Regions from separate parts of the Pseudomonas sp. C7.1 genome, predicted to be linked through region 3. Evidence: predicted binding sites of a transcription regulator. Region 3 holds the regulator's gene; each other region holds the start of a gene.
What was found. Region 3 encodes sigma-54, which starts transcription at its own class of promoters, with help from an activator protein. Its sites were predicted from a motif close to ANTGGCATNNANNTTGCTNT; they were not measured.

Region 1: the regulator sigma-54 is predicted to act here: its motif matches at 2,685-2,704, upstream of AC0T4W_RS05830 (flagellar basal body rod protein FlgF).
Region 2: the regulator sigma-54 is predicted to act here: its motif matches at 3,246-3,265, upstream of AC0T4W_RS11415 (CmpA/NrtA family ABC transporter substrate-binding protein).

The regions. Positions count from the first base shown of each region.
Region 1 covers NZ_JBWDTL010000003.1:543,219-548,900, reverse strand. The annotation lists gene AC0T4W_RS05845 (flagellar basal body P-ring protein FlgI) at 1-211, opposite strand, end outside; gene flgH (flagellar basal body L-ring protein FlgH) at 223-942, opposite strand; gene flgG (flagellar basal-body rod protein FlgG) at 1,064-1,849, opposite strand; gene AC0T4W_RS05830 (flagellar basal body rod protein FlgF) at 1,896-2,636, opposite strand; gene flgE (flagellar hook protein FlgE) at 2,991-4,307, opposite strand; gene flgD (flagellar hook assembly protein FlgD) at 4,351-5,019, opposite strand; gene flgC (flagellar basal body rod protein FlgC) at 5,046-5,489, opposite strand; gene flgB (flagellar basal body rod protein FlgB) at 5,505-5,682, opposite strand, start outside.
Region 2 covers NZ_JBWDTL010000003.1:1,728,959-1,734,640, reverse strand. The annotation lists gene AC0T4W_RS11425 (ABC transporter ATP-binding protein) at 119-910, opposite strand; gene ntrB (nitrate ABC transporter permease) at 950-1,801, opposite strand; gene AC0T4W_RS11415 (CmpA/NrtA family ABC transporter substrate-binding protein) at 1,816-3,099, opposite strand; gene AC0T4W_RS11410 (transcriptional regulator) at 3,547-3,864, opposite strand; gene AC0T4W_RS11405 (hypothetical protein) at 4,076-4,468, shown strand; partial or broken gene alaC (alanine transaminase) at 4,505-5,682, opposite strand, start outside.
Region 3 covers NZ_JBWDTL010000003.1:64,077-69,758, reverse strand. The annotation lists gene lptA (lipopolysaccharide transport periplasmic protein LptA) at 1-354, shown strand, start outside; gene lptB (LPS export ABC transporter ATP-binding protein) at 357-1,082, shown strand; gene AC0T4W_RS03620 (RNA polymerase factor sigma-54) at 1,221-2,735, shown strand; gene hpf (ribosome hibernation-promoting factor, HPF/YfiA family) at 2,926-3,234, shown strand; gene ptsN (PTS IIA-like nitrogen regulatory protein PtsN) at 3,251-3,724, shown strand; gene rapZ (RNase adapter RapZ) at 3,727-4,584, shown strand; gene AC0T4W_RS03600 (HPr family phosphocarrier protein) at 4,597-4,869, shown strand; gene pmbA (metalloprotease PmbA) at 4,935-5,682, opposite strand, start outside.

The sequences.
Region 1 (5,682 bases), 480 kb from region 3:
ACTGGGCCATCATGTTGTTGAAGGTCTGCACGGTGAACGGCGTCTGGGTGGTCTGGTCGCCACTGCCATTAAGGCCGACTACAAGGCCGTAGCCAATCAACTGGTTGGTGCGTACACCCTGGATGCTGGCCAAATCCTTAAGCCGTTCGGCCTGAGCCAGGGAAGCCAGCAGTAGAGCCGCAGCGGCAAGCAGGTATTTACTAAGCGTCATGGTAGCCATCCTCAGAACGGCCACATTGGGCTAAGAAAAAACCGGCTCATCCAGCCCGGCTGGCTAGCATCGGCAAAGGCGCCAGTGCCCGAGTAGGTGATGCGCGCGTCGGCGATACGGGTCGAGGACACGGTGTTGTCGGTGGCGATGTCATCAGAGCGTACCAGGCCGGCAATTCGCACCAGCTCATCGCCGGTATTGAGGGTCATCCATTTTTCACCGCGCACCAGCAGGATGCCGTTGGGCATTACCTCAGCCACCGACACGGTGATCGAACCGGTCAGGCTGTTGCTCTGCCCGGCCGCACCAGAGCCATCTGCTGAGCGGGCAGCATCAAAGCTGGCATCCAGGCCCAGGGTGTCGTTGGCCATGCCCAGCGCGCCAAGGCCTGCCAGTGGGTTTTTCGGGTTCACCGCCATACCAAACAGATTGGGCACGCCGAGGTTGGCCGAGCTGTCTTTGCTGATCTTACTGTTGCTGTTCTTGCTGGCCTGGGTGCGCTCATTCAGGGTGATGGTGATGATGTCGCCCACGCGGTAGGCCTTGCGGTCACCGAACAAACCATTGTCGAAACCAGCCTGATAGATCGAGCCATTGTTCTGCGCCGCAGGCAGCGGTGTACGCGGCATCACTGGAGCGTAATAGGGATCATCCGGCTTAGCTGCGGGCGCCATGCAGCCACTCAACGCCAGGGGGCCAAGCAGTGCGCTTATTACTATCAGCCGGTTCATATCTACTACCTCATGCGTTGCCTGGGATGGCGTGTAACCTGAGCCACCAGTACCCGTTCAAGCGATTCCTTGCTGTATCCAAAGCCAGACCAGACGCTGCGCGACTAGCCGGCCCTACCTATCAAAGATTCTGCGAAATAAAGCCGAGCATCTGGTCAGCGGTGGAAATGACCTTGGAGTTCATTTCATAGGCGCGCTGAGTGGTGATCATGTTCACCAGCTCTTCGACCACGCTGACGTTGGAGTTTTCCAGGGTGTTCTGCAGCGTGGTGCCAAGGCCGTTCAGGCCAGGCGTACCGACCTGCGGCGCGCCGCTGGAGGCAGTTTCCAGAAACAGGTTGTTGCCGATCGCTTCCAGCCCCGCCGGGTTGATGAAGTCAGCGGTTTGCAGGTTGCCGACAATCTGCGGTTGCGGGTTGCCGGCGGTGGTCACCGACACAGTGCCATCTTCACCCACGGTAAAGGTGCGCACCTCATTGGGCAGCACGATGGCCGGCTCCAGGGCATAACCGTTGGACGTCACCACCTGGCCATCGGAGTTGAGGTGGAAGCTACCGTCACGGCTGTAGGACACCGTGCCGTCAGGTAGCAACACCTGGAAGAAACCACGGCCGTTGATCGCCATATCCAGCGGTTGTTCGGTGGTTTGCAGGCTGCCAGCAGTGAAGATCTTCTGCGTGCCGACGATACGCACACCCGTACCCAACTGCAGGCCAGAAGGCAGCTGGCTGTCCTGGCTGGATTGGCCGCCAGGCTGACGACGGATCTGGTACAGCAGGTCTTCAAACTCGGCGCGATCACGCTTGAAGCCCGTGGTCGAAACGTTGGCCAGGTTGTTGGAAATGGTGGTCAGGTTCATGTCCTGAGCGGACAGACCGGTTTTGCTGACCCACAGTGCCGGAAGCATATCGATTCTCCTCGGGCGCCGTTTTAACGACGCCGCGTGCTGATAATTAGGTCATCTGCAAGACGCGCGCCATGGCCGCCGAATTGTCTTCGGCGGTGCGCATCATCTTCACTTGCAATTCGAATTGGCGGGACAGCGAGAGGATCGCCGTCATCTCTTCCACGGCATTGACATTGCTCGATTCGAGAAAGCCCGAGGTGATTTCCATATTGGCATCCGCCTGTACCGGGCCCTGGCCCTTGAAGCGGATCAGGCCATCGGTGCCCTTCTCCATCTGCTTGAGGTCCGGGTTGACCAGCTTTAAACGGTCCACCTCGGCCAGTACGTTGGGTGCCTCGCCCAGGGCGCGAATGCTGATGGTGCCGTCCTTGCCGATTTCGATTTTCTGCTCTGGCGGCACTGCAATCGGCCCAGCGTTGCCCATCACCGGCAAGCCATTGCCGGTACGCAGCACGCCCAGGGCATCGACGTTCAAGCTGGCGGTACGCACATAGGCTTCAGTGCCGTCGGGCGCCTGCACGGCCAGCCAGCCTTTGCCGCCGACGGCCACGTCCAGATCGCGACCGGTTTCTTGCATCGAGCCTGGCGTGAAGTCAGTGCCAGGGCGCTCGCTCATGGCGTAGACCCGCGACGGATAACTGTCACCAAAGATCGGCATGGAACGCGCCTGCTCGAAGTCCCGACGGAAACCATTGGTGGTGATGTTTGCCAGGTTGTTGGCGTGGGCACGCTGGGCCAGGGTGTTCTGGTGGGCCCCAGTCATGGAAACGTACAACATCTTGTCCATGGTTATTCTCCGAGTGGGCTTGCCGCCCCGCTGCTCTATACACGCTATAAAGCAATGGCTGTGCCAGCACTCGAAAATAACCAATAAGCGATTGATTTATCTCAGCTTTAAAAATTAAAAAAGGCTCCGAATGGAGCCTTTTAATATCAAGTCGGCGAGTCATTGCCGTAAGCGGCAAAGCGATCGTCTGCCGTATAGATTCACTGCCACCGCCACAACCAGGCAGATTGAGTGACGACTGCCATGATGATGGGTATCGCTATGCTCAACGCCATCCTACAGGCTGAACTTTTGTAGGATGCGGTTGAGCGCAGCGATACCCATCAATCGCTGACGCCCAACCGTTCCACTCTATCAACGCAGGTTGATAATGGTCTGGGTAATGGCGCTTTCGGTTTCGATGGTTTTGGCGTTGGCCTGGTAGTTGCGCTGCGCCACGATCAGGTTAACCAACTGATCCGACAGTTCGACGTTGGAGTCCTCCAAAGCACCTGACTGCAAAGCCCCCAACGTGCCGCTGCGCGGTGTACCCACCACCGGCTCACCCGACTGGAAGGACTGCACCCAGGCAGTCTTGCCCACCGGTGTCAGCCCCTGCACGTTAGCGAAGTTGGCCAGGATCACCTGGCCCTGAATGTTCGACTGACCGTTGGTGTAGCGGGCAAAGATCACCCCGGTATCATCAATTTCCAGCCCGGCCAATTGGCCGGTGGTGTAGCCGTCCTGACTGACGCTGTTAACCGCGAATGAGCTGGCAAACTGGGTAGCCTGCCGCAAGTCGATATTCACCCCGGTCGGGCTAGCATCGGCACCGTTGGCCGACCAGACCGGCGGCACCGCGGCGTCCGGCGCAGCAGGCACCCAGGTGGTCAGATCAATGGTGCCATCGGGGCCAACTGCAAAACCGGTGGGTGTCGAGGCGATCAACGCCGCCACATCCAACTGACCCGCCGTGGTGAACTGCAGGTCGACCGAAGACGGCGTGGTCAACGTCGGATCATCTGGGTTGCGCCCATCAATCAACACGTTCATCTGCCAGTTGTTGGGCCCGGTCTTGAGAAAGTACTGCGTGAATACGTGGGAGTTACCCTGGGTATCGTAGATATTGGTCGAGGTCGACGAGTTGTAGGACGTCGGGTCCGCCGGATCGAACGGCACCGTGGTCGGCACCGTATTGGTCGAATTAAGGTTAAAGGTCTGGTCCAGATTGCTAGTCGGCAGCGGAGCCTGGCTGGCCGTTTCAATCTGCAGGTCACTGATCACGCCATTCTGCAGATTGTTATTGGCATCCACGGCATAGCCCTGCAGCTTGTAGCCGAAGTTATTGACCAGAAAGCCATCGCGATCCGTACCGAAGTAACCGGCACGGGTGTAGCTCACCTCACCGTTGTTACTGGTCTGAAAGAAGCCGTTGCCGTTGATCGCCAAATCCAGGGCATTTTGCGTGTAATTGATATTGCCCTGGTTGAACAACTGCGACACATCACCCAGCAGCACACCACTGCCCTGGGGGTTGGCACCGGAGCCCAGCACGGACGCCGCATACACATCGGCAAATTCGGCACGCGACTGTTTGAAGCCTGCGGTGCCGGCGTTGGCGATGTTGTTGCCGGTCACGTTAAGGTCGCTGGTCGCGGCACGCAGACCGCTCAGGCCGATATTGAAACCCATGGAAGACTCCTTTGCCGGACAGCCGGCGGCTAAAACCTGTTAATTACTGACCGATCACCTGGACCTGCGACATCGGCACGCTGCCAAGCCCCGCCAGGTTCAACATCAACTCTTGGCCGCCCAACGTGACGCTGTCGACGTTGGCCGGCAGCATGGTGTAAAGCCCCTTGGTGCCTTCGGCGTAGGTGGCCTGGGCCTCGAACTTGTAATTGCCAGGCGGCAGCAGATTGCCGCTGGAGTCCTTACCGTCCCAGATAAAGCTGACATTGCCGGCCGCCTGCTCACCCAGATTGACTCGAGCCACGGCAGCACCGGCCTTGTCATAAATGTTGACGTACACGTTGCTGCTGCTGGCTGGCAGCACCAGGCTGGCTTTGAAGCTTTCACTGGTATCAACCACCGCCTTGTCGCTCGGAATAATCACCTTGCGACCGACCAGCGAGGACGCCTGCAACGCCTGGGATGACTGATAACCGGTGAGCAGCGAGCCCATGCTGGTATTCAACTTCTCAATCCCCTCAACCTGGCTGAACTGCGCCAGCTGGGCGATAAACTCGCCATTGCCTTGTGGCTCCAGCGGGTTCTGGTTATTCAACTGCGCCACCAGCAGATTGAGAAACTCATTCTTACCCAGGTCTTTATTCGTCTTGGTCTCGTTCTTGATCTGGTATTGATCCAGTGCCGAACCAGTGACATCGCCAACAGTGCTCATGGGGGTACGCTCCTTTTTCCGTTGGCTTACTGACCCAGGGTCAGTACGCGCTGCATCATCTGCTTGGCGGTGTTCATCATTTCAGTGTTGGTCTGAAAGGCCCGACTGGCAGAAATCATGTCGGCCATTTCTTCCACCACATTGACGTTGGGGTAATACACATAGCCGCCGGCATCGGCTGCTGGATGGTTCGGCTCATAGCGCGGCATCAGGCTGCTCTGATCCTCAACCACACCCAATACCTGCACACCGACCCCGGCATTGTCCTGATCGGCAAACAGCGAACCGCGATCACCGTTCTGCGCGGACTGGAACATGGTGGCGAATACGGGGTGGCGTGCACGGTAGGTCTGATCAATGCTCGAGGAGACCGTCTCGGCGTTGGCGATGTTGCTGGCAATGGTGTTCAGGCGAGTGCTCTGGGCGCTCATACCTGTACCGGCGATGTTGAAAACACTGGCTAGTGACATGGCATCAGGCTCCTATTAATCGCCGCGCAGGGCGCTGACCAGCCCTTTGAATTTGCTGTTGAGAAAGGTAAAGCTGGCTTGGAACTGCACCGAGTTTTCTGCGTAATTGGACTGCTCGATCTGCAGGTCGACGGTGTTCTGATCAATCGAAGGATGGAACGGCGTGCGATACGCCAGGCTAGCATCGCCGGCA
Region 2 (5,682 bases), 1.7 Mb from region 3:
GACCTAAACCCGCGCTGTCATTCCTTTTCGGGTTAAGTCCGACAGGCTCCTAGACGGATGTTTTCCGCAAGATTGGCAAAGCACCCGCAGGTTTGCGGGTGCTTTGCCATCAGTTAGTTCAGGCAGCCGGGCGCTGCTGGCGTTGGTAAAGGAACTCCAGCACAGCGGTACGATAGGTGTGGTACTGCGGGTCGTTGGCCAGGGCCAGACGATCGCGTGGGCGCGCCAGGTCGACTTTGACGATATCGCCCACGGTCGCCGCCGGGCCGTTGGTCATCATTATGATGCGGTCGGAGAGCAGTACGGCTTCGTCGACATCATGGGTGACCATCACCACGGTGCTATGGGTTTCGCCGACGATGCGTAGCAGCTCGTCTTGCAGGTGCGCGCGGGTCAGGGCGTCCAGCGCGCCGAAGGGTTCGTCCATCAGCAATACCTTGGGCTCCATCGCCAGGGCGCGGGCGATGCCGACACGCTGCTTCATGCCGCCGGAGATTTCATTGGGATGCTTGTAGGTGGCATGACTCAGGCCAACCATGGCCAGGGCTGCTTCGGTGCGCGCCTTGAGCTGGGCCTTGCTTTCCTTGCCAGCGAAGACTTTTTCAACCGCCAGGTAGACGTTGCCGTAGCAGGTCATCCAGGGCAGCAGGCTGTGGTTCTGGAACACCACACCGCGCTCGGGGCCGGGGCCGTCGATTTCGCGGCCATTGCAGATCAGGCCGCCTTCGCTGGCTTCCAGCAGGCCGGCGATCAGGTTGAGCACGGTGGATTTACCGCAACCCGAGTGGCCGATCAGGGTGACGAACTCACCCTTGGCAATGCTCAGGTTGACGTTGGTGAGGGCCTGGAAGCGGCCTTTCTTGGTGTCGAAATACTTGCCGACCTGGGTCAGCTCCACGAATTTATCCATGTTGCGGCTCCTTAAACTGGCGTAATCAGCTGGCCTGCTTTAACTGGCGTAGTCGAAACGTTTGGCCAGCAGCAACAGCAGTTGCTCCAAGGCCAAGCCGACCAGGCCGACGATGATGATGGCGATCAGGATGTGCTCGACGTTAAGGTTGTTCCACTCATCCCACACCCAGAAGCCCAGGCCAGTACCACCGGTAAGCATCTCGGCGGCGACGATTACCAGCCAGGCCACGCCAATGGCCAGGCGGATGCCGGTCATCAGGTGCGGCAGTACGGCGGGAAACAGGATGCGGGTGAGCACTTTGAACTCTGACAGCTTGAGCACCCGCGCCACGTTCAGGTAATCCTGCGGCACGCTGGCCACGCCAGCGGCGGTGTTGAGGATGATCGGCCAGATCGAGCTGATAAAAATCACCCAGATTGACGCAGGTCCTGCCGCTTCGAACACCAGCAGACCGATGGGCAGCCAGGCCAGCGGCGAAACCGGGCGCAGCAGGCTGATGATCGGCCAGAGCATGCCGGCCAAGAAGGCAAAGCGGCCGATGGCAAAACCCAGCGGAATGCCGATCAGCGCCGCCAAACCAAAGCCGATACCAACGCGGCCCAGCGAATGCAGGATGTTCCAGCCGATGCCCATGTCATTCGGGCCGTTGTCATAGAAGGGGTTGGCAAACAGTTCCAGCGCCGCCGCCCAGGTACTGATCGGGCCAGGCAGGCCCTCACTCTTGGTCGCAATCAGTGCCCACACGCCGATAAACAGCAGGATACCGAGCAGCGGAGGCACCACCGCCTTGAGCAGGCTGCTTAGCGCTGCCACGCCTGGCAGAGTCAGGCGTGGCGCTTTGCTGATCGGCGCAGACAACGGCAATGGGGTTTTCAGTGGTGCGTTCATCACGAACCTCCCAATCAGGCTTTAATCGCAAAGGAGTTGGCATAGGCCGCCGGGTCGGAGCCGTTCCACACGTTCCCGTCGATCAGCGTGCTGCTGCGCAGCGAGCTGGCCGGCACGGGGATGTTCAGCGCACTGGCGGCTTCCTTGTACAGCGCAACCTGGTTGACCCCAGCGGCGACGGCGGCGTAGTTCGGGTCTTGCTTGATCAGGCCCCAGCGCTTGAACTGGGTCATAAACCACATGCCGTCGGAGTGATACGGGAAGTTCACCGTGCCGTTTTTGCAGAAGGCCATGGCGTGTTCGTCCTTCCAGCTGTTGCCCAGGCCGTCCTCGTAGTGGCTGAGGAAGCGCGGCTCGATCACCTTGACCGGCGCATTGACGTAGGCCTTGCCGGATATCAATTTGGCCGTGCTCTTGCGGTTTTCCTCGCTGGCCTCAATAAACTGGCTGGCCTCCAGCACGGCCATGATCAGCGCACGGGCCGCGTTGGGGTATTGCTCGATAAAGGCGCGGGTGGTGCCGAGGACCTTTTCCGGGTGATCCGGCCAGATCTGCTGGCTGGTCACGGCGGTGAAACCGATTTTGTCGGCAATCGCCCGCGCGCCCCAGGGCTCGCCGACGCAGAAGCCGTCCATATTGCCAACGCGCATATTGGCGACCATTTGCGGTGGCGGCACGACGATGGTTTTCACATCGCTCATCGGGTTGATGCCCACGCTCGCCAGCCAGTAATACAACCACATGGCATGGGTGCCGGTGGGGAAGGTCTGAGCGAAGGTCAGCGGGTTACCGCCTTTTTTCACATGCTCGGCCAGTTGCGCACCGTTGTTGACACCGGCCTCTTTGAGCTGCTTGGAAAGGGTGATGGCCTGGCCGTTCTGGTTCAGGCCCATCAGTACCGCCATGTCCTTTTGCGGCCCGGCGATACCCAGTTGTGCGCCGTACATCATGCCGTACAACACGTGGGCGGCATCCAGCTCACCGGTATTCAACTTGTCGCGCACACCGGCCCAGGAGGCTTCCTTGCTCGGGGTGATGGTCAGGCCGTATTTCTCGCCAAAACCTTGAGTAGCGGCGACCACTACCGATGCGCAGTCGGTGAGTGGGATAAAGCCAACTTTTAGCGCAGCCTTTTCTGGCGCATCGGAACCGGCGGCCCAGGCCACGCTACGCAGCGAGGCGGGCGCGCTAAGGCCAAGGGCGGCGACACCGCCGACAGTGCCGGCGACGGCAATTGAGGTTTTCAGGAAGTTACGGCGGCTGTGCAGGCTGGGGTGCTTCGAATCACGATCAGTCATAGGTCTGTCCTTTCTGGCCGATAAAACGGCTGAAACAAAAAACGGCGTACGCCAGGCCACCTCAAAAAGGGGACCTGACGGACGCCGTTGTCCGTGATCCGCGGCTCACCGCCGTTGGTGGGCTGCGCAGGAATCTTGTGAGGACAACTGCAAGGGGCTTGCCAGCTTTGCTGGAGAACAGTGGCTAACAGCGGTCGGGGCGCGTTGAAAACGGCTCGAACGAGCCTTAGGTTGGCAGGCTTAAACGCTATAAATCATAGGGTTAAGCGCGGTATTGAATGTTGGCTAACACATATTTTTTTGGCCGTAGCGGGGCGTCATACCATGGCCCAGCAGCGCTTTCAGCAGGCTTATTGAGCCAATGCTGTGCATGGCCAAGGCGCTGACAAGCGCTTTTGCTTCGCCTTGGTGCCGGGCGAGCACTGGGCTTGATCGTGGCCCACAGCCTTAGCGCGAGAGCGTTTTGCCCTGGGCTTCCTCGACAAACTCCCTGAGCCAGCGCAGTACCTCCACCGCCTCCCAGCGCGAGGGGTCGAACATGGCATAGGCCAGGCCTTGATAGCCGACTACATCCAGCTGACGGTGATAGCCGGCACGCTGCAACAAGGCTTCGATCTCGGCAAAACAGGTGTTGAAGTGCACCCGGGAAAACGGCGTCTTGCCCTCGGTAACGATGCCTTCAAGCTGCAATTCATTGACGGTAGCCCGGACTTTCTCCAGGGACATGCGGTTGATGCTGTGTTTCAGCTGCAGTACGTCGAGCATCTGGGTACTCCTGATAACGCCTTGTATGAGCCCGATCTGCCGGGCGGCATGGTTGGCTGGATGGCATGACCAAGGGTAATCGAAAAATACTGTACAAATAAACAGTATTCGATAATAGTAAGCCCAAGGCCTTAACCGGCACCTACTCGATCACTCGCGCCATCTGCCCGCAAAGCCAATGGCCACAGGCACTGCAGAGGAGTCACTAACAATGCAACAGATGCTGATGACAATTGTACTGTTGGGTCTTTTGGCTGGTTGTGCGCAACCGCAGCTTGATCAACCCAGGGCCAATGGCACCTATCTGGTGATCGAGAACGGCCAGGCCTGGGCCGTGCTGGTAGCCGACGGCAAACGCGTGGAAGAGCAGGGCACGGTGGTGGATGTGATCAAACTGCCCAGCAAGGATTCTGCAGTAGCGGCCAGTTATGTGATCGAAACGGCCAATTGCGGCCGTGTGCAGTGGCTGAGCGAACGCTCGGATGCAGCGGATGGTATGACCAACCTGATGTCGCTGCACAGCAATAATCAACTGGGGCAGAGCGGCTGCGTAATTACCAGTGGTCTAAGCAAGGTTTGGACGGTGCTGGATTACTCCGGCTGAAACCAAAGAGGGCACCCTAAGGTGCCCTCTGTTCGTTTACTCGTCGGCTTTGGCCTTTTTGCCGGGTAACAGGCCATCGGCACGGAACATTGTTTTGATCCCGCGAATCGCTTGACGGATGCGGTCCTGGTTCTCGATCAGGGCAAAGCGTACATGGTCATCGCCGTAATCGCCGAAACCGATGCCCGGTGACACGCAGACCTTGGCCTCCAGCAGCAGCTTCTTGGCGAATTCCAGCGAGCCGAGCTGGGCGTACTGCTCGGGAATCTTCGCCCAGACATACATCGAGGCTTTCGGGTTCTCGACCATCCAGCCCAGCTCGTGCAGGCCTTTGACCAGCAGGTTGCGGCGCTGGCGGTATTGCTCGGCGATATCACGAACGCATTGCTGATCACCTTCCAGTGCTGCAATCGCCGCCACCTGCAGCGGAGTGAAGGTGCCGTAGTCGTGGTAGCTCTTGATCCGCGCCAAGGCGCTGACCAGCTCCTTATTGCCGACCATAAAGCCGATGCGCCAACCGGCCATGTTGTAGCTCTTGGACAGGGTAAAGAACTCCACGGCAATGTCCTTGGCGCCCGGTACCTGCATGATCGACGGGGCTTTCCAGCCGTCGTAGACGATATCGGCGTAGGCCAGGTCGTGAATCACCAGCACATCATATTGCTTGGCCAGGGCCACCACGCGCTCGAAGAAGTCCAGCTCCACGCACTGCGCGGTGGGGTTGGAGGGAAAACCCAAGATCATCATCTTCGGCTTGGGGATCGACTCGCGAATTGCCCGCTCCAGTTCGGCGAAGAAGTCCACGCCGGGAATCAGCGGCACCGAACGCACCTGGGCGCCGGCGATTACCGCGCCATAGATGTGGATCGGGTAGCTGGGGTTGGGCACCAGCACCGTGTCGCCATGGTCCAGGGTGGCCAGCATCAGGTGCGCCAGGCCTTCCTTGGAGCCGATGGTGACGATGGCTTCGCTTTCAGGATCGATCTCGACTTCGTAGCGGTCCTTGTACCAGCGCGAGATGGCGCGGCGCAGGCGCGGAATGCCGCGCGAGGTGGAATAGCCGTGGGTGTCTTCACGCTGGGCGACCTGCACCAGCTTTTCGACGATATGCGGCGGCGTGGGGCCATCGGGGTTGCCCATGCTGAAGTCGATGATGTCTTCGCCACGGCGACGCGCGGCCATCTTCAGTTCGGCGGTGATATTGAAAACGTAGG
Region 3 (5,682 bases):
GTTACCGGCGACACCGTAACCATCACCCAGAATGCCCAGGGTGATGTCGAGGTATTCACCTCAGTTGGCAAACCCGCCTACTACGAACAAAAACCGTCAGCCGACAAACAGATCGTCAAGGCTTATGGCCTGACCATCCAGTACTTTATGGCCAATGATCGCGTGGTGCTGATCGACCAGGCCAAGGTGATTCAGGAAGGCAACACCTTCGAAGGCGAGAAAATTGTCTACGACACCCAGCGCCAGATCGTCAACGCCGGCCGCGCCACAGGCACCAACATCACGGTGCCACGCCCGCGCATCGACATGGTGATCCAACCGAAGAACAAACCAGCCGACCAGCAGGCGCAGTAATAATGGCCACATTGAAAGCCCAACACTTGGCCAAAAGCTATAAAGGCCGCCAGGTCGTGCGCGACGTCAGCCTGAGCATCGATAGCGGGCAGATTGTCGGCCTGCTTGGCCCCAACGGCGCCGGTAAGACCACCTGCTTCTACATGATCGTTGGTTTGGTCCAGGCCGACCAGGGTCGCGTGATGATCGACGATCTCGACGTCAGCCATCAGCCGATGCATGGCCGTGCTCGCGCCGGTATCGGCTACCTGCCGCAGGAAGCTTCAATTTTCCGCAAGCTCAGCGTGGCCGACAACATCATGGCCATTCTGGAAACTCGCAAGGACCTCGACGGCGCCGCACGCCGCAAGGAGCTTGAGGGTCTGCTGCAGGAATTCCATATCAGCCATATCCGCGACAATCTCGGCATGAGCCTGTCCGGCGGTGAACGCCGCCGCGTGGAAATTGCCCGCGCCTTGGCGACCAACCCCAAGTTCATCTTGCTTGATGAACCCTTCGCCGGTGTCGACCCGATTTCCGTGGGCGACATCAAGCAGATCATCCATCACCTCAAAGACAAGGGCATCGGTGTATTGATCACCGACCACAACGTCCGCGAGACCCTGGACATCTGCGAAACCGCCTATATCGTCAGTGATGGCCAACTGATCGCTGAAGGTGATGCCGAGGCGATTCTGGCCAACCAGACAGTGAAAGAAGTTTACCTGGGGCATGAGTTCAAGCTGTAACCACCGCTTTTATCAAGCCGACTGCTGCCACGGCTAGGCAAAACCTTTAAAGTCAGGCATATAATTTGCTTCCTAGTGGCGCTTTTTAAAAACGCCCTGTAGTGGATTGCGCACAGACGCCGGTAAATAAGGTCTGCAATGAAACCATCGCTAGTCCTGAGAATGGGCCAGCAGCTGACGATGACACCGCAGCTGCAACAGGCCATCCGCCTGCTCCAACTGTCCACCCTGGATCTGCAACAAGAGATTCAGGAGGCCTTGGAGTCCAACCCGATGCTCGAACGCCAAGAAGATGGCGATGACTTCGACAATTCGGACCCTATGGCCGATGGCGCAGAAAGCGCCAGCCCCAGCGAACAGCCCGAAACGCCCTATCAGGAAACCAACTACCAGGAAGCCACGCAGACCGTGGACAACCTGGAAGAAGGCGATTGGGGCGAGCGTATTCCCAATGAGCTGCCTGTCGATACCGCCTGGGAAGACATCTACCAGACCAGCGCCAGCAGCCTGCCCAGCAACAGCAATGATGACGACGAGTGGGATTTCACCACCCGTACCTCCAGCGGCGAGAGCCTGCAAAGCCACCTGCTCTGGCAGCTCAACCTGGCGCCGATGTCGGACAAGGACCGCCTGATCGGCGTTACCCTGATCGACTGTATCAACCAGCAAGGCTACTTAGAAGAAACCCTGGAAGAAGTGGTCGAAGCCTTCGATCCGGAACTGGACATCGAACTCGACGAAGTCGAAGCCGTGCTGCACCGCATTCAGCAGTTCGAGCCCACCGGCATCGCCGCGCGCAACCTGGGCGAATGCCTGCTGCTGCAGCTGCGCCAGCTGCCGGCGAAAACCCCGTGGCTGAGCGAAGCCCAGCGTTTGGCCAGCGACTACCTCGACCTGCTCGGTAGCCGCGATTACAGCCAACTGATGCGCCGCATGAAGCTCAAGGAAGATGAACTGCGCCAGGTTATCGATCTGATCCAGAGCCTCAACCCGCGCCCTGGCTCGCAGATCGAATCGAGCGAACCGGAATACGTGGTGCCCGACGTGATTGTGCGCAAGCACAACGAGCGCTGGCTGGTGGAGTTGAACCAGGAAGCCATGCCGCGCCTGCGGGTCAACGCGCAATACGCAGGCTTTGTGAAGCGTGCCGACTCCAGCGCCGACAACACCTTTATGCGCAACCAGTTGCAGGAAGCGCGCTGGTTTATCAAGAGCCTGCAAAGCCGCAACGAAACCCTGATGAAGGTCGCCACGCAGATCGTCGAGCACCAACGCGGCTTCCTCGATTACGGCGACGAGGCCATGAAGCCCCTGGTGCTGCACGATATTGCCGAAGCAGTGGGCATGCACGAGTCGACCATTTCGCGGGTCACCACGCAGAAGTTCATGCACACCCCGCGTGGCATTTACGAGCTGAAATACTTCTTCTCAAGCCACGTCAGCACCTCCGAGGGCGGCGAATGCTCGTCCACCGCGATCCGCGCCATCATCAAAAAACTGGTCGCAGCGGAAAATGCGAAAAAGCCGTTGAGTGACAGCAAGATCGCTGGTTTACTGGAAGCACAAGGCATTCAAGTCGCCCGCCGCACGGTCGCTAAGTACCGTGAATCCCTCGGAATAGCGCCTTCCAGTGAGCGCAAACGATTGATCTAAGGCGGCACGAAGAAGGAAGACAGCACTCGATACAGAACACGCACGGTCTCGTCTTTCGCAAAAGCAGCCATACTGCAAACACGCAATAAGCGACCGTGCCAGGCTCGTTCTGCAGAGTCTTCCACGCCACAGTGTTCCGGCGGCAGGCCTCTCGCCTGCCTCTTACACACGGCAACAAGGAGAAAGCGGTATGCAAGTCAACATCAGTGGACACCAGCTGGATGTGACCGACGCCCTGCGCGACTACATCGGCGAGAAACTCAGCCGATTAGAGCGCCACTTCGACAAGATCACCAATGTGCAGGTCATAATGGAGGTCGAGAAGCTCAAGCAGAAAATCGAAGCGACCTTACATATTGCCGGCGGCGAGATCGTCGGCAATGCCGAACACGAAGACATGTACGCAGCCATCGACCTGCTGACCGACAAACTCGATCGACAACTCATCAAGCACAAGGAAAAACAGCTCGAACGTCAACAGGGCGCAATGGCCCGCTGACTTCGCACTCCCTCCTATGATCCGACTTGAAACCATACTGACCCCCGGCCGTTCTTTGGTGAACGTGCCGGGCGGCAGCAAAAAACGTGTTCTCGAACAGATTGCCAACCTGGTGGCGCGCGAGCTGCCTGACCTGGACGGCCAAGACATCTTCGAAAGCCTGATTGCCCGCGAAAAACTCGGCTCAACCGGTTTCGGTAATGGCATTGCCATTCCCCACTGCCGCCTGCCCGGTTGTACCGCGCCGATCAGCGCTTTATTGCGCCTGGACGCCGCCGTGGACTTCGACGCCATCGACGGTGCGCCCGTGGACCTGTTGTTTGTCCTGCTGGTACCCGAAGCGGCAACCGATGCTCACCTGGAACTGCTCCGGCAAATCGCCAGCATGCTTGACCGCAGCGATGTGCGCGCCAACCTGCGCCAGGCAGAGAGTAGCGAAGCCTTATATCAGGTGGTCGTGGACGTACAAAGCCAACTTAACCGAGCCTGAGCATGCGTCTGATCATCGTTAGCGGTCGCTCCGGCTCCGGGAAGAGCACCGCCCTTGATGTGCTCGAGGACAACGGTTTCTACTGCATCGACAACCTGCCCGCCGGGCTGCTGCCTGAACTGGCCGAACGCGCCCTGCTGCACACCGAGCTGCTGCAACCGCAGGTCGCGGTGTCGATTGATGCGCGCAACCTGCCGAGCCATCTCAAGCGCTTCCCCGAACTGCTCGATGAAGTGCGCGCACGGAACATCAAGTGCGATGTGCTCTACCTGGATGCTGACGAAGAAACCCTGCTCAAACGCTTCTCAGAAACCCGCCGGCGTCACCCGCTGACCAACGAGAATCGCTCGCTGGCCGAAGCCATTGCCGATGAAGCGCTGCTACTGGGTCCGATCATCGACCTGGCCGACCTGAAGATCGACACCACTCACCTCAACCTGTATCAGCTGCGCGACAGCCTCAAACTGCGCCTGCTTAATCAGCCCGAGCCGGGCACCGCGTTTCTGCTGGAGTCTTTTGGTTTCAAACGCGGTATGCCGGTGGATGCCGACCTGGTGTTCGATGTGCGCTGCCTGCCCAACCCCTACTGGAAGCCGGACTTGCGCGACTTCTCCGGGCTCGACCAGCCGGTCGTCGACTACCTCTCGGCCCAGGCCGATGTCGAAGACATGTACCAGGACATCCTCGCCTACCTGACCAAATGGCTGCCGCGCTTTGCCGCCAGCAATCGTGCTTATGTAACGGTGGCGATTGGCTGTACCGGCGGTCATCACCGCTCGGTGTACCTGGCCAACCGTCTGGGGCAAACCCTCAAACCCATCCTGAAAAACGTTCAGACTCGCCACCGCGACCTCAGTTAAGGAATTGCCGCGATGCCCGCCTGCGAAATCACCATTATCAACAAGCTTGGCCTGCACGCCCGCGCGGCGGCCAAGTTTGTCGGCGTCGCTGGGCGTTTTCCTTGCCAAGTCAAAGTCGGCCGCACGCCGGAAAGCCTGGTCGACGGCAAGAGCATCATGGCAGTGATGATGCTCGCTGCCGGCAAGGGCACTGCCGTGCATGTGCATACCGAAGGCGAGCAGGATAGCGAGGCGTTGCAGGCTCTGAGTGAGCTGATCAACAACTACTTCGATGAAGGCGAATAGCTGATCCAAAGACAAAAAAGGGGCTGAACGCTTAAGCGACAGCCCCTTTTTTCATACAACAGGAATCAACTACCCGCCACGGTCATCCGCTCAATCAGCACCGAACCGGTGCGGATATTGCTGCGCAGCTCCAAGTCATTGCCCACCGCGACAATCTGCTTGAACATATCGCGCATATTGCCGGCGATGGTGACTTCCTGCACCGGGAACTGGATCTCGCCGTTCTCCACCCAGTAACCGCCCGCACCGCGTGAATAGTCGCCGGTGACCATATTCAGCCCCTGCCCCATCAGCTCGGTGACCAGCAGGCCGCGCCCCATACGTTTGAGCAGCGCCTGCTGATCTTCATTGCCATGGCTGACAAACAGGTTGTGCACACCGCCAGAGTTGGCGGTGCTGGGCATGCCCAGCTTGCGCCCGGAGTAGGTACCCAGCACATAGGACAACAGCTCGCCGCGCTCGACAAAGGCTTTGGCATAGGTCGCCAAGCCATCACCATCGAAGGCCGCACTGCCCAGCGCGCGGGGAATGTGCGGGCGCTCATCCAGCGTCAGCCACTCTGGGAATAACTGCTGGCCTAATGTCCCCTCAAGAAACGACGATTTGCGGTACAGGTTGCCACCGGAAATAGCCGCGAGAAAGCTGCCAAACAGGCCACCGGCCAGCTCGGCGGCGAACAGCACCGGTACTTCGCAGGTCGGCACCGGGCGCGCACCCAAACGGCTTACAGCCCGCTCGGCGGCGCGGCGGCCGATGCTGCCGGCATCGGCCAGCAGCTCGCCCTGGCGATTGACGTCATACCAATAGTCACGC